Regions from separate parts of the Peribacillus sp. JNUCC41 genome, predicted to be linked through region 2. Evidence: riboswitches for the same ligand, from Rfam matches in the RefSeq annotation. Region 2 holds a riboswitch; the other holds the start of a gene.
What was found. Region 2 has a riboswitch for S-adenosylmethionine ahead of JNUCC41_RS14440 (methionine biosynthesis PLP-dependent protein). Riboswitches for the same ligand answer to the same signal wherever they lie in the genome.
Positions count from the first base shown of each region.

Region 1: another riboswitch for S-adenosylmethionine. It lies ahead of metK (methionine adenosyltransferase); the one in region 2 lies ahead of JNUCC41_RS14440 (methionine biosynthesis PLP-dependent protein).

Region 1 is NZ_CP062163.1:1,202,992-1,210,955, reverse strand. It holds gene JNUCC41_RS05950 (glycosyltransferase) at 1-1,071, shown strand, start outside; gene JNUCC41_RS05945 (nucleotide sugar dehydrogenase) at 1,113-2,414, shown strand; gene pckA (phosphoenolpyruvate carboxykinase (ATP)) at 2,802-4,388, opposite strand; SAM riboswitch class I at 4,819-4,981, shown strand; gene metK (methionine adenosyltransferase) at 5,149-6,339, shown strand.
Region 2 is NZ_CP062163.1:2,970,752-2,978,715, forward strand. It holds gene JNUCC41_RS14420 (ABC transporter ATP-binding protein) at 1-1, shown strand, start outside; gene JNUCC41_RS14425 (ABC transporter ATP-binding protein) at 1-2,019, shown strand, start outside; gene JNUCC41_RS14430 (type B 50S ribosomal protein L31) at 2,152-2,400, shown strand; gene metC (cystathionine beta-lyase) at 2,513-3,694, opposite strand; gene JNUCC41_RS14440 (methionine biosynthesis PLP-dependent protein) at 3,691-4,803, opposite strand; SAM riboswitch class I at 4,890-5,003, opposite strand; gene fumC (class II fumarate hydratase) at 5,328-6,710, shown strand; gene JNUCC41_RS14450 (hypothetical protein) at 6,819-7,061, shown strand; gene JNUCC41_RS14455 (ABC transporter ATP-binding protein) at 7,122-7,964, opposite strand, start outside.

The DNA of each region.
Region 1 (7,964 bases), 1.8 Mb from region 2:
TTTGAAATCGTTCTATTGGCCTTATTGGTCTGGAATACGTTGTGGAACTTGAACTTGATCAACGGCTGGCTGGGATCGGGAATACTGTTCGGTTCCCTTGCACTCCTTGCGATGTGCACCATGATCATCACTAAAACGAAGCTGCCGACCCTATTAACAAGGAGCTATATTTTTGGTCAAATGATCTATCATGGCAGGAAAAGGAAATATGACTTTTATCATTCGAATGACTTGAATACGCTCATGCAGGGAGCGATCAGCAGTAAATGGTTGAGAAGAAAAAAGCTGATTTATGACTCGCATGAGGTGCAAACGAGCAGAACGGGATATAATAGCCGAATTTACGGGCTGATGGAGAAATTCCTATTAATGTTCGTCGATGAAATGATTGCCGAAAACCATACGAGAGCTAAGTATAACGAAGACTTATATGGTCTGTATCCCAAGGTGGTCCATAACTACCCGATACCAACCAATCCTGAGGAAAGTACGGCCGTGAATTTGCATGAGCTGCTCGATTTGCCAGAGGATGAACCGATATTGTTATACCAAGGCGGCGTGCAAATGGGAAGAGGATTGGAGCAATTGGTTGATGCTGTACCGATGATCGAAGGCGGGACGGTAGTTTTTATCGGGGATGGAAGAATCAAGGACGAATTAATGAAAAAAGTTAGAGACATGAATCTGGAGCATCGTGTGAAGTTCCTGCCGAAGGTTCCGGTCGACGAGCTGCTCCACTATACAAAAAATGCGTATTTAGGTTTTCAGATATTGAATAATGTCTGCTTTAATCACTACTCCGCATCCTCAAATAAATTGTTTGAATACATGATGAGCGGTGTGCCTGTGGTTGCCTGCAGCTTTCCTGAAATTCAAAAGGTTGTCGATACAGAAAAAATCGGTGTGTGTGTCGATTCACATGATCCAAAATCAATTGCCGAAGGCGTCAATTACTTATTGAAACATCCTGAAAAAAGGGCGGAAATGAGCAATAACTGCCTGGAGGCGCGACAAAAGTACAATTGGAAACAAGAGAAGGAAATCTTTATCGAAATCTATCAAACAGCCTAACGAATGTGAGTGTAGCAGAAAAATAGATAGGAGTGGTTTATATGAAACTTTGTACAATCGGACTTGGTTATATAGGACTTCCAACTTCTTTAATGTTTGCGAAACACGGTGTCGATGTTGTCGGCGTGGATATCCATCCTGAGATTATTTCCAATTTGAATAGCGGCAGGCTCCATATCGAAGAACCAGGTTTGGGAGAGGTATTGCAAGAAGTGCTTATTTCCAATAAGTTCAGAGCTGCGTTAAGCCCGGAACATGCGGATGTTTTCATTATCGCGGTGCCTACACCAAATAAAAAGGACATACATCAATCTTGTGATTTAACTCATGTCATGGATGCAACCTCCAACATTCTTCCTTTTATCAAAAAAGGGAATGTCATCATTATCGAATCGACGATAGCGCCGAGAAGCATGGATGATCATATTAAACCGCTGATCGAGAGGACGGGCCTTACCATCGGAAAAGACATTTTCCTCGTTCATTGTCCGGAACGTGTTTTACCTGGAAGGATTCTTGAAGAGTTGGTCCATAATAACCGTATCGTCGGAGGCATCACGGAAACATGCTCATATAAAGGAAGTCTTGTTTATAAAACCTTCGTTCAAGGGGAAATCATTCAGACGGATGCGAAAACGGCTGAAATGTCCAAACTGATGGAAAACACCTTCAGGGATGTCAATATCGCCCTTGCGAATGAGCTGACGAAAATCTGTTTCGAGCTTGACATCAATGTTTTGGATGTCATATCGATGGCAAACAAACACCCTCGTGTGAATATACACCAACCTGGGCCTGGCGTTGGCGGCCATTGTTTGGCGGTCGATCCATATTTCATCGTTGCAAAGGCACCAGAGTATGCGAGAATCATTAAATTGGCCCGTGATACCAACGTATCGATGCCTTATTATATCGTTAATTCCGTAAGGATGATGCTAGAGGGGATCCGGAATCCAAAAGTAGCTGTTTTCGGTCTTGCATACAAAGGAAATGTAGATGATATTCGAGAAAGTCCCGCCATTGATGTCGTCAATATCTTGATGGGGATGGACAACATGGATGTAGCCTTGCATGACCCGCATGTCCAATCCGGAAAGATGCCAGTCGTATCTGTCGAAGACGCTGTAAATGATGCCGACTTGATACTTGTCCTGACTGACCATGATGAATTTAAACGGATGGACTATGATAAGCTATCGGATCTCATGAGCAATAAATTGATTTTGGATACACGCAATTGCATTGATGCAACTAAAACAGAAGTCCCGGTGGCCAACCTGGGCAATATATATGAATACAAAACGATGTCCATGAAAAAAGCCAGGAATAAAGCGATCATCTAAAAACTTGGACAAACATCGTTAATGGAATAAGGATAAAGGAGGCGCTGTCTATGACAGTGCCCTTTTTCCAATGAAGAAAAGGACCAAGCAAGAGCTTGATCCTTTCAGACAAATTGTAGAAACATTCCTTTCCGCCGAGACTGTCTGTGTCTGCCAAGCGTCTCACAAGCGGGCATCTGGGGGGATGGGGAAGCCAGTTATTCGACTGCAAGCGCCGTTTTTCGCCCTGCCCAGCATTATATACGACCGCAGACGCCATTTTTCGCCCTATTTTGCTTAATAAAGAAACCATGAAGGAAAACATATTCTTGGTTCGGGAAGAGATACTTTCTTGTCGACAAACTGAAAGGACCAAGCCAAGAGCTTGATCCTTTTGTGTGAAATTTATTAAGCTGTCGGTCCGCCAAGTTCTTCGATTTCACTTGGAACGCTTTTGAATTTCTTGAAGTTTGCACGGAATTGAGCGGCAAGGTCTGTTGCTGCTTCTTTATAGGCTGCAGGATCTGCCCAAGTCTTGATTGGTTGAAGCACTTCATCAGGAACACCAGGAACATGAAGCGGGATATCCAAACCGAAGATATCATCTTTGATCGTTTCGATGTTCGCTAATTCACCTTCAAGTGCAGCTTGTACCATTGCACGGGTGTAAGCCAGTTTCATACGGCTTCCAGTTCCATATGCACCGCCAGTCCATCCAGTGTTGACAAGGTATACCTTTGCATTGTGCTCGTCGATTTTATCACCAAGCATCTCGGCATAGCGTGTAGCTGGAAGCGGTAAGAATGGTGAACCGAAGCAAGTGGAGAATGTAGCTTCCGGTGAAGTTACGCCTCTTTCAGTACCAGCCAATTTACTAGTGTATCCGCTTAGGAAGTGGAACATTGCCTGTTCTTTGGAAAGCTTGCTGATTGGAGGCAAAACGCCTGAAGCATCAGCTGTCAAGAAAATGATTGTATTTGGATGTCCTGCAATACTTGGGTTCACGATGTTATCGATCGCTTGCATTTGGTAAGCAGCACGAGTGTTTTCAGTCAATGAACTGTCATCATAGTTCGCTTCGCGTGTATCCGGATCAACAACAACATTTTCCAGTACGGCACCGAAACGGATCGCATCGAAAATTTGTGGTTCTTTTTCACGTGAAAGGTTGATTGTTTTCGCATAGCAGCCGCCTTCGATGTTGAATACGCCGTTAGAAGACCAGCCGTGCTCGTCATCGCCAATCAGTTTACGGCTCGTGTCTGCAGACAAAGTCGTTTTGCCTGTACCGGACAGACCGAAGAATAAAGCGACGTCCCCTTCACGTCCTACGTTTGCAGAGCAATGCATTGGAAGTATTCCAGCCTCTGGAAGTAAGTAGTTCATGATCGAGAAGATCGATTTTTTCATTTCTCCTGCATATTCCGTTCCGCCGATCAGGATGGTACGGCGTTCAAATGAAACGATGATGAAAGTTTCGGATGTAGTTCCGTCAACTTCCGGGTCTGCTTTGAAGTTAGGTGCAGAAAGGATTGTGAATTCAGCTTCGTGACCTCTCAATTCCTCTTCGTTTGGACGGATGAACAAAGTATGGGCGAAAAGGTTATGCCAAGCATATTCATTAACAACACGGATCGGAAGACGTGATGATTCATCTGCACCAGCGAAACCTTTAAAAACAAAAATCTCTTCTTTTGCTTTTAGGTAGTCAACTACTTTATTATATAGTTTATTGAATACATCTTCGGAAATTGGCTGGTTCACTGGACCCCAATCGATTTTATCTTTAACTGATGCTTCTTCAACGATATATTTATCTTTAGGTGAACGACCTGTATATTTGCCAGTTTCAGCTTTTACCGCACCGGTGGATGTTAGAACGCCTTCATTTCTGCTTAATACTTTTTCGACCAATTGAGGAACTGAAAGTTGAGTTTGCACATTGTTTCCTGTTAATAATTGGTGTAACTCATTAGAAACGTCTACAGAATTCATATATGAGGTACCTTCCTTTGTTTAAGTTTTTAGATTACAATTAGTATAACACATTCATTTAATTAGTCTATACTATTTCTTTTAATTTGTGATTATTTTCAGTTAGTTGCATTAATCATTTTAATCCGGCAGGAACCGATTCAGGATTACCGCATAAACTTTCATGAAGATAATTTTATTTTAATAGGAAGTAAGTAAGCAATATATGGCTAAAGGGAAAGTCAGGATGTCGTTCCTTTTCGGATGCTCATTACTTTATTATTAATGGCAATTTACAACATTTCTATTCGTATTTTGCATTGTAAGCCCTTCTAGGACGCTGCATCAACATGTTTTTTCAAATGAACGCCATTCTGGATGGATATCATCTTTTTAGAAAAGCATTGACAAGTTCCAGCCAGATACGATAATATCTTAAATTGTACGGATTCTCTTATCCCGAGTTGGTGGAGGGACAGGCCCTTTGAAACCCAGCAACCTGCCATATTGAACTTGACTCCAAGATCGATCGCCGAAAATAAAGCGAAGGTCTTCAAGGAATAGTGGTGATGGTGCTAACCTGAGCAAGGTAAAAAACCCTTGAACGATAAGAGTGAAAGGATAGAAGACAGAATGTTAAACCTTTCCTCATTTGCCAGGGAAGGTTTTTGTGTTTTTTAATAAGTAATTCTGTGTCTATAGTTGAAACTAATGAGGGAAACGAGTTCCGTAAAATTCAGGCTTTTGCCTGCAACATACTAACTTCCAAGGAGGAAATACGATGTCAAAGAAACGTCTATTTACTTCTGAATCTGTTACAGAGGGCCATCCGGACAAAATTTGTGATCAGATTTCAGATTCCATTTTAGATGCTATCCTAGCTAAGGATGCAAATGCACGTGTTGCGTGTGAAACTAGCGTAACTACAGGTCTTGTACTTGTTGCCGGTGAAATTACAACCTCCGCTTACGTAGATATTCCGCGTATCGTTCGTGATACGATTAAAGGAATTGGCTACACACGTGCGAAATACGGTTTCGATGCTGAAACTTGTGCAGTGTTGAGTTCCATTGATGAGCAGTCTGCCGATATCGCAGCTGGTGTCGATAAAGCATTGGAAGCTCGTGAAGGAAACATGTCAGAGGAAGAAATCGATGCAATCGGTGCAGGGGACCAAGGTCTTATGTTCGGATTTGCTTGTAATGAAACAGAAGAGCTTATGCCGCTTCCGATTTCATTGGCGCATAAACTTTCATTCCGCTTGGCTCAAGTCCGTAAAGATGAAACTCTTGCTTACCTGCGCCCTGATGGTAAAACACAGGTAACTGTGGAATATGATGAAAATAACGTTCCTGTTCGTGTAGATACGATCGTTATCTCTACACAGCATGATGCAGAAATTACGCTTGAACAAATTCAAGCCGATCTAAAAGAACACGTGATCGAGGCAGTCGTTCCAGCTGAATTGATCGATGCCGATACTAAGTACTTCATCAACCCGACTGGCCGTTTCGTAATTGGCGGACCTCAAGGGGATGCTGGTCTTACTGGACGTAAAATCATCGTTGATACTTACGGCGGATACGCTCGCCACGGCGGCGGTGCATTCTCTGGTAAGGATGCTACTAAAGTTGACCGTTCTGCTGCATACGCTGCTCGTTATGTTGCGAAAAACATCGTGGCAGCCGGACTTGCCGACAAAGCGGAAGTTCAATTGGCCTACGCAATTGGTGTTGCAGAGCCAGTATCTATCTCAATTGATACGTTCGGAACTGGTACAGTTAGCGAAGAAGTCCTTGTTGACCTAGTTCGCGCTAACTTCGACCTTCGTCCAGCAGGTATCATCAAAATGCTTGACCTTCGTCGCCCGATCTACAAACAAACAGCTGCCTACGGACACTTTGGCCGTACAGATGTCGATCTTCCATGGGAACGCACGGACAAAGCAGAAACATTAAAAGCACAAGCGTAATCCATATAAAAAAAGGTGTCCCGCAATTAGCGGGGCACCTTTTTTATGGATTAATTTTGCCGTCAGCGGGAATAATTCAAGAAATCCCAAAAAAATTCAACTTACGTGCAATACGCGTGAGTCAGGGGCGTTTACAAGTTTGTTTGGGTCAACTACTCGTGAGTTAGAGCGTTTTACTCGTGAGTTAGAGCAGTTTACTCGTGAATTAGAGCAGTTTACTCGTAAGTAGCGTTTTACTCGTGAGTTAGTAGAATTTACTCGTAAGTTTGAGCGTTTTACTCGTGAATTAAAGCAGTTTACTCGTGAGTAAGAGCAGTTTACTCGTGAATTAGAGCAGTTTACTCGTGAATTAGAGCAGTTTACTCGTGAGTTAGAGCGTTTTACTCGTGAGTTAGAGCAGTTTACTCGTGAGTAGAGCAGTTTACTCGTAAGTTAGAGCGTTTTACTCGTAAGTTAGAGCAGTTTACTCGTAAGTTAGAGCAGTTTACTCGTGAGTAAGAGCAGTTTACTCGTGAGTTAGTAGCAGTTTACTCGTGAATTAGAGCAGTTTACTCGTGAGTTAGTAGCAGTTTACTCGTGAGTAAGAGCGTTTTACTCGTGAGTAAGAGCAGTTTACTCGTGAATTAGAGCGTTTTACTCGTGAATTAAAGCAGTTTACTCGTGAGTTAGAGCGTTTTACTCGTGAGTTAGAGCAGTTTACTCGTGAGTTAGTAGAATTTACTCGTGAATTAGAGCAGTTTACTCGTAAGTAGCGTTTTACTCGTGAGTTAGTAGAATTTACTCGTAAGTTTGAGCGTTTTACTCGTGAATTAAAGCAGTTTACTCGTGGAGTAAGAGCAGTTTACTCGTGAATTAGAGCAGTTTACTCGTGAATTAGAGCAGTTTACTCGTGAGTTAGAGCGTTTTACTCGTGAGTTAGAGCAGTTTACTCGTGAGTAGAGCAGTTTACTCGTAAGTTAGAGCGTTTTACTCGTAAGTTAGAGCAGTTTACTCGTAAGTTAGAGCAGTTTACTCGTGAGTTAGAGCAGTTTACTCGTGAGTTAGTAGCAGTTTACTCGTGAATTAGAGCAGTTTACTCGTGAGTTAGTAGCAGTTTACTCGTGAGTAAGAGCGTTTTACTCGTGAGTAAGAGCAGTTTACTCGTGAATTAGAGCGTTTTACTCGTGAATTAAAGCAGTTTACTCGTGAGTTAGAGCGTTTTACTCGTGAGTTAGAGCAGTTTACTCGTGAGTTAGTAGAATTTACTCGTGAATTAGAGCAGTTTACTCGTAAGTAGCGTTTTACTCGTGAGTTAGTAGAATTTACTCGTAAGTTTGAGCGTTTTACTCGTGAATTAAAGCAGTTTACTCGTGAGTAAGAGCAGTTTACTCGTGAATTAGAGCAGTTTACTCGTGAGTTAGAGCGTTTTACTCGTGAGTTAGAGCAGTTTACTCGTGAGTAGAGCAGTTTACTCGTAAGTTAGAGCGTTTTACTCGTAAGTTAGAGCAGTTTACTCGTAAGTTAGAGCAGTTTACTCGTGAGTTAGAGCAGTTTACTCGTGAGTTAGTAGCAGTTTACTCGTGAATTAGAGCGGTTTACTCGTGAGTTAGTAGCAGTTTACTCGTGAGTTAGTAGCAGTTTACTCG
Region 2 (7,964 bases):
AAGGTCGTAAAGAGACTTTTTAATTATGCTGCCCTTTATAAAAAATTGATCATTGGCGCCCTGATCATGCTGGCACTTTCGGTAGCGGCAGATTTAACGGGTCCTTTCATTGCCAAGAGAATCATCGATTCACATATACTTGGCATTGAATCTACCTGGTATGAAGCGGGTAAAGGAAAAGATGCTGTCAAGTATGATGGAAATTGGTATAAACGGGCTGATTACTTTGCAAAAGGTGAGAAGAAAGGCAGGGAAGTCCATATTCTGCAGGTGGGCAATCAATTTGTCTTCGTAAATGAAGCTGTCCCTATCGAGGGGCGCAGAACCTTGGAGAACCAATCGTTGATCATCAAGAAAGATGGGAAAGAGCAACATGCGCAAGCTGTGAAATTGACGAGTCAGGAAGTGCTGCGGTTTTACCAACCGGAAATCCCGCGGATCATTAAGCTTGTGGCTTTTTATTTTAGTCTTGTCATCCTTTCCTCCATTTTTCAATATGGGCAAAGTTTTTATTTACAGAAAGCGGCGAACCGAATCATACAGAAGATGCGAAATGATATTTTCACTCATATTTCCCGTCTGCCGATACGTTATTTCGATAATATGCCAGCGGGTAAAGTTGTAGCCAGGGTCACAAATGATACGGAAGCGATTCGGGAATTATATGTAACCGTGCTCGCCAACTTCTTCTCGAGTACGATTAATATTTTCGGGGTTCTGATTGCTTTGTATATTCTGGATCCACGAGTCGGTACCATTGGACTTTTACTTATTCCGATCATCGTTATCTGGACGATTGTATACCGCAAATTCGCCTCGAAATATAATCACATCATTCGGGAACGGGTCAGCGATATTAATGGGATGATCAATGAATCCATTTCTGGAATGAGCATCATCCAGGCATTTGGACGTGAAAAGGAGACAAAGCAATCTTTTGAGAATCTGAACCGGGAGCATTATTCCTATCAAAATAAAATGCTCCATTTGAATTCGTTGACGGGTGGAAACTTGATCGGGGTCATTAAGGTTTTGGCGCTAATGGCATTCGTCTGGTATTTCGGCGGGATTTCCCTTACAGCGAGTTCAGCCATTTCTTTAGGGATGATGTATGCAATTGTTGATTTGATCAGCCGCCTGCTTCATCCGCTTCACGGAATCGTCAATCAGTTCGCTAACCTTGAACAGGCACTTGTTGCAGGGGAACGGGCATTCAGTTTATTGGATGAGCAGGGATTGGCAGTCAGTGATGAAAGCATGTCCAGATACAAAGGAAATGTGCAATTCGAAAATGTTTCTTTTGATTATAAGGATAATGAATATGTGTTAAGGGACATTTCCTTCTCCGCTAAACAAGGGGAAACGGTCGCTTTAGTTGGCCATACTGGGTCAGGAAAAAGTTCCATAATGAATTTATTGTTCCGTTTTTATGACAGTAGTGAAGGCCAAATCAAAATCGATGGCACGAATATATTGGATATCCCCCATCAGACACTTAGGGAGCATATGGGAATCGTCCTTCAGGATCCCTATTTATTTACTGGCACCATCGCTTCCAATATCAGTCTGAATCATAAAGGCATCACAAGGGAAATGGTTGAAAAGTCATTAAGAGATGTAGGGGGGGACAAAGTTCTGAAGCATCTTCCTTTAGGGTTGGATGAACCTGTTATCGAAAAAGGGGGAACATTGTCTTCCGGACAGCGGCAGCTAATCTCTTTTGCACGTGCTCTTGCATTCAATCCGGCGATATTGATTTTGGATGAAGCGACAGCAAGCATCGATACTGAAACCGAGGCAATTATCCAGGAGGGAATGGAAGTGCTGAAAAAAGGGAGAACGACCTTCATCATTGCCCATAGACTTTCCACGATAAAAAATGCCGACCAAATTCTTGTACTGGATAAAGGGCGGATTGCTGAGCAAGGTACACATGAAGAATTAATGGAGTTAAAAGGGAAGTATTATCAAATGTATGAACTGCAGGCTGGTCCGCATAAAGGAGGCATGGCTGGCTGAACACAGAATAAGGATGGATAATCAAGACCAAACTATAATGAGGTTGTCGTAATCGGCACCCTCAAGCAAAAATGTTGATAATAGTAATCATTACGTTTAAGATACACCTATACAGACGATGAGGTGATTATAGTGAAACAAGAAATTCATCCAGATTATCGACAAGTGGTATTCATGGATACCAACAGTGGGTATAAATTTTTGACGGGCTCCACAAAAACGTCAAATGAAACGATCGAGTGGGAAGACGGCCAAACGTATCCATTATTAAAAGTGGAAATCAGTTCAGATACGCACCCTTTTTATACCGGAAAGCAGAAGTTTGCTGAAAAAGGCGGACGGGTGGATCGCTTCCTGGATAAATATAATATGAAGAAATGAGAGTCAGGCCATCGGAAAATCGATGGTCTTTTTTTATGACTGGGTTTGAAAAAGAGTTAATAATGAGGCTAAGGAAAAGGGTGCCCATAATCATGAGGCACCCATCCTGAAATCATTTTGCAGCAATTGCTTCCCCTTTGGCAATATTAACGAGGGCTGCATCGAAGTCCTTTATTAAATCGTCCGGATTTTCAAGTCCGACAGAGAGGCGGAGCAAGCTGTTCGTGATGCCTCGCTTTTCCCTTTCATCATCAGGCATGGCAGCATGGGACATTTTGGCTGGGTAAGATAATATAGATTCGACCGCTCCTAGGCTTACGGCAAAAACAGGGAGCTCGACAGTGTTCACGAAAGAACGGAAGACTTCCTCACTTTCCAATTCAAATGATAGGACCGCCCCCGCTCCAAGTGACTGGCCTTTCTGGATGGTGTGCTGTGGATGATCGGAAAGGCCGGGATAATACACTTTTTTCACCAATGGCTGTTCCTTTAAGTAGGCTGCAATCTTTTCTGCCCCTTTTTGTGAATGCTCCATTCTAACTGATAAGGTTTTCAAACCTCTCATTACAAGCCAGGCATCCTGGACACCAAGGACCGCTCCAAAGGAGTTTTGGAGCGAACCGAGTCTTGCGGCCAATTCCGGATCTTTCACTACCGCAAGCCCAGCTACCACATCACTATGTCCGGATAAAAACTTCGTCGCGCTATGAAGGACAACATCAGCGCCCAGATTCAACGGTTTTTGCAAAGCCGGGGTCAAGAATGTGTTATCAACAAAACTTAAGGCACCAGCTTTTTTTGCGATATCACATACGGCTTGAATATCGGTCACTTTAAGTAACGGATTTGAAGGCGTTTCGATATATATGGCCCTGGTATTTGGCTGAACGGCGGCTTTGACGCTTTCAAGATCCGTCATGTCAACGAAGGTATGCTCAATATTGAAACGGATCAATACGCTTGTGACCATCCTGAACGTTCCGCCGTACACATCTTCGGAAATGACGATATGATCCCCGGCAGACAATAGCAGGAAGGCTGTTGAAATGGCAGCCATACCTGATGAAAAAGCAAAGCCGTGAGTGCCTTCCTCAAGTTCGGCAATGATGTCTTCAAGTGCTTCGCGAGTCGGGTTCCCGCTTCTGCTGTAATCATATTTGCCAAATTGATCGATATCGGATTGATGGAAAGTCGATGCATGCTGAATGGGGACGCTCACACCGCCCGTTGCCGGATCGAATTTATGCTGATTATGAAGTAATTTCGTTTCAAAGCTAAAATCATGACCTGTCATCGTAGCGCCTCCCTTTTTACATGTGCGAATGCTTGCTGCAAGTCCTGAATCAAATCATCGCTATCCTCGATGCCAACGGAGAAGCGGAGCAGGCGATTACAAACTCCATTTGCCGTTCTGACTTCAAGCGGTATATCGGCATGCGTTTGTGTGGCAGGATAGGTGATAAAGCTTTCAACCCCTCCAAGGCTTTCTGCAAAGGAAATTAATGAGAGCGATTGTAAAAAGGGGTTGACCGCCGATTCATCAATGATACGGAATGAAATCATGCCGCCTTTGCCGGGATACAATACGTCCGTGACACAATCATGTTCCGACAAGTAATCTACAAGTATTTTGGCATTCTTTTCATGACGCTCCATCCGCAATGCCAAGGTTTTCATTCCACGCATCATCAGCCAAGAATCAAAGGGGCTCAAGACAGCTCCGGTACCATTATGATGGAAGGCTAATGCATCACATAATTCAGCGCCGCTAGCAACGATCAGTCCGGCGAGCACATCATTATGACCACCGAGATACTTGGTTGCACTGTGAATCACGATATCCGCTCCAAGCAGGATGGGTTGTTGGATAAGAGGCGTGTAAAAAGTATTATCAACGATTAATAATAAATTATATTGTTTGGCCAATGCGGCAACAGCGCTAATGTCCGTTTGCTGCATAAGAGGGTTAGTGGGAGTTTCGATGAAGATGGCTTTCGTGTGAGGAGTGATGGCTTTTTCAATATCCTCCAAACAACAAGTGTTTACATAGTCACACTGCAATCCCCATTTTTTAAAACCTTGTTCTAACAGACGATATGTACCACCATAAAGATCTTCGCTGACAATCCAGGCATCACCTGATTTAAAAAGGGCAAGGATAGTGGAAATGGCGGCCATTCCTGAACTGCAGGCATAACCTTGGTCGCCTTTTTCCATATCGGCGATGGAACGCTCCAATAATTGGCGTGTAGGATTACCTGTTCTTGTGTAGTCGAATCCCGTCGATTGGCCAATTCCTTCATGGCGAAAAGCTGTTGAAAAGTATACTGGCGGATTGACTGTTCCTGTCGCCGTTTCGCTGCGGTTTCCTAATTGAGCAAGATATGTTTCAGTTTTGTACATGGTTTTCACTGCTCCTTTGAGTTATATAAAATAAAAAAAAGTCTTCTTTAAGAAGAAGACTTTGATTAAGTAAGGACGAGTCATTCTTCTTATCTTCCAAGTTCACAAACTTGTGGAATTAGCACCTTTTCATTGGTTTGAAACAAATGAAGGTTGCTGAGGTGTCATCGGGCCATTCCCTCTACCTCTCTCGATAAGAGTTTAGATTATTCAATTTCTTTTGAATTTACTATATATACAAAATACTGTCAAGGACATTTTGGGATGGATAATGCTTGGATGTTCATGACCAGGTTAATTGGTGCCTAGTGCGTCAACACTTTATGTATCTATAAAAAAAATATCCGAATCTTCATATAAACACGAAGGGGCATGGGATTTTCGGAAAAAGTGAAAGGTCAGCGGATATTTTTGCTTTAAAATAATAAAGTTTGTACAATGTATGGAGAGAAAGAATAATTCGACATTATTCATTTCATATGCAAAAAGTCTCAATGAATAGTGCAAACATAGGAGGAGAACACATGGAATACAGAATCGAACGAGATACGATGGGTGAAGTGAAAGTTCCTGCTGATAAATATTGGGGAGCACAAACCGAGAGAAGCCGTAACAATTTCAAAATCGGTAACGAAAAAATGCCGATTGAATTAGTTCGTGCATTTGCATACGTTAAACAAGCTGCGGCAAAGGTGAACTATGATCTTGGTGATCTTTCGGAAGTTAAAAAGAATGCCATCGTCAAGATTTGCGGCGAAATCCTTGAAGGAACGCTAGATGAGCATTTCCCGCTTGTAGTTTGGCAAACGGGAAGTGGTACGCAAAGTAATATGAACGTGAATGAAGTGGTCGCTAACAAAGGAAATGAATGGTTAAAAGAAAATGGTGAATCGGAAACCCTTCATCCGAATGATGATGTTAACAAGGCACAGAGCTCAAATGATACTTTCCCGACAGCCATGCATATTGCTGCCTTTATGGAAGTCGCTGAAAAATTGGTTCCTGCCATCAAAGCTCTTCGTGATACATTCGATACAAAAGAAAAAGAATTTTGGGATGTCGTGAAAATTGGCCGGACACATCTTCAAGATGCTACACCATTAACATTGGGACAAGAGATTTCCGGTTGGAAAGCGATGCTCGACAAAGATCTAGCGATGATTGAGGAAAGCAGCCAAAAATTATTGAACCTTGCACTAGGAGGAACGGCTGTAGGAACCGGAATCAATACAAAAAAAGAATTCCCGGGACTTTCCGCCAAACAAATTGCAGCTGATACTGGATATCCTTTTGTCACATCTGATAATAAGTTCCATGCATTGACAAGCCATAACGAAATCGTCTACGCACACGGTGCTTTAAAAGCATTGGCAGCGGATTTAATGAAAATTGCGAACGATGTCAGATGGCTGGCAAGTGGGCCAAGAAGCGGAATCGGCGAAATAGCCATTCCGGAAAATGAGCCAGGCAGCTCCATCATGCCAGGTAAAGTCAATCCAACACAAAGTGAAGCGCTTACCATGATTGCAACTCAAATCGTGGGTAACGATGCTACAATTGGCTTTGCAGCAAGCCAAGGTAATTTTGAATTGAATGTATTCAAGCCTGTCATCATCTATAACTTCCTGCAAACGGTAAAATTATTGACGGAAGGCATTCATTCATTCAACGATAATTGTGCGGTAGGCATCACTGCAAATGAGGATAAAATCAAAGAAAATGTAGAACGCTCCCTTATGTTGGTAACAGCATTGAACCCGCATATCGGTTATGAAAAAGCAGCCAAAATCGCCAAAACTGCATTCAAGGACAACTCAACATTGAAAGAAGCTGCGTTGAAATTGAAGTTCCTGACGGAAGATGAATTCAAAGCATGGGTCGATCCTGCTAACATGGTTAATAAATAATTGAATGGAAGTGCCCTCCCTTGGTATTAGGGAGGGTGTTTCCATGGGTTAAAATAATGGAATGAACAAATACTGAGATCATAGGTATCGTGAACAGGAGGAAAAACAATGTCTTTATGCCCGCTTTGCAACGGTCTAAGAAAAATTCATGTGAAATGCCCGAAATGCGGCAGTGATCTTGATGATAAAGGGAAATTCATGGACTACGCTGATGATTACAGTGCTTATATGGATATCGACATACTTAAAGAAAACGACGGATACCCTAAATCCCTTCAAAAAGGCCAATGCCCGCATCTCATGAAATGCTCTGAATGCGGACATGATGAAGTGGTATTGGTCCAGGAATGAATTTATCCTTTTTAGTTGAATAAACGTAAAAAGACCCACGACGAATGGGTCTTTTTACGTTTAATTGGCTGATAACTTCATGCTTTCCTGCATCTGTTCATCTTCTTCCACTAAAATGCGATGTTCAGTCCCTTTGTCAAAAAAGTGTGCTTTATTCATATCGAGGGCAAGTTCGATGTTTTCGCCTGCCTGGATGATATTCTTGGCATCGACGCGTGCGACGAAGTCCTGCCCCTCTAATGTGGAGTAGAGCATGATCTCCGCGCCCATCAGTTCGGCTACATCAATTTGGGTTGTGAATGCAGTGTTAGGGGACTTCGTGAAGTAAGCACCTTCATTATGGAAGTCCTCCGGACGGATGCCAAGGATTATGTCTTTTCCGACATATCCTTGATCACGCAGCATTTTCATCTTCAATTCAGGTATTTCAAGTGTTTGTTCGCCTATTTTAATAGTGCCTTCTTTTAAGGTTCCAGTAAAGAAGTTCATGGCAGGCGATCCGATAAAGCCGCCGACGAAAACGTTTATCGGTTTCTCATAAACGTCCTTTGGTGCACCGACCTGTTGGATGATACCATCCTTCATTACAACAAGACGTGTTGCCATCGTCATTGCCTCTGTTTGGTCATGCGTGACATATATCGTTGTGGTGTCGAGCCGTTTATGTAGTTTAGCGATTTCCGCACGCATTTGAACCCGTAGCTTTGCGTCGAGATTGGATAATGGCTCATCCATCAAGAAAACTTTTGCGTCCCTTACAATGGCCCGGCCAAGTGCGACACGCTGGCGCTGACCACCTGAAAGGGCTTTAGGTTTCCTGTTTAGCAGCTCTTCAAGTCCGAGAATCCTTGCCGCTTCATTGACTCTTTGCTTGATTTCCGCTTTTGGCGTTTTCCTGAGTTT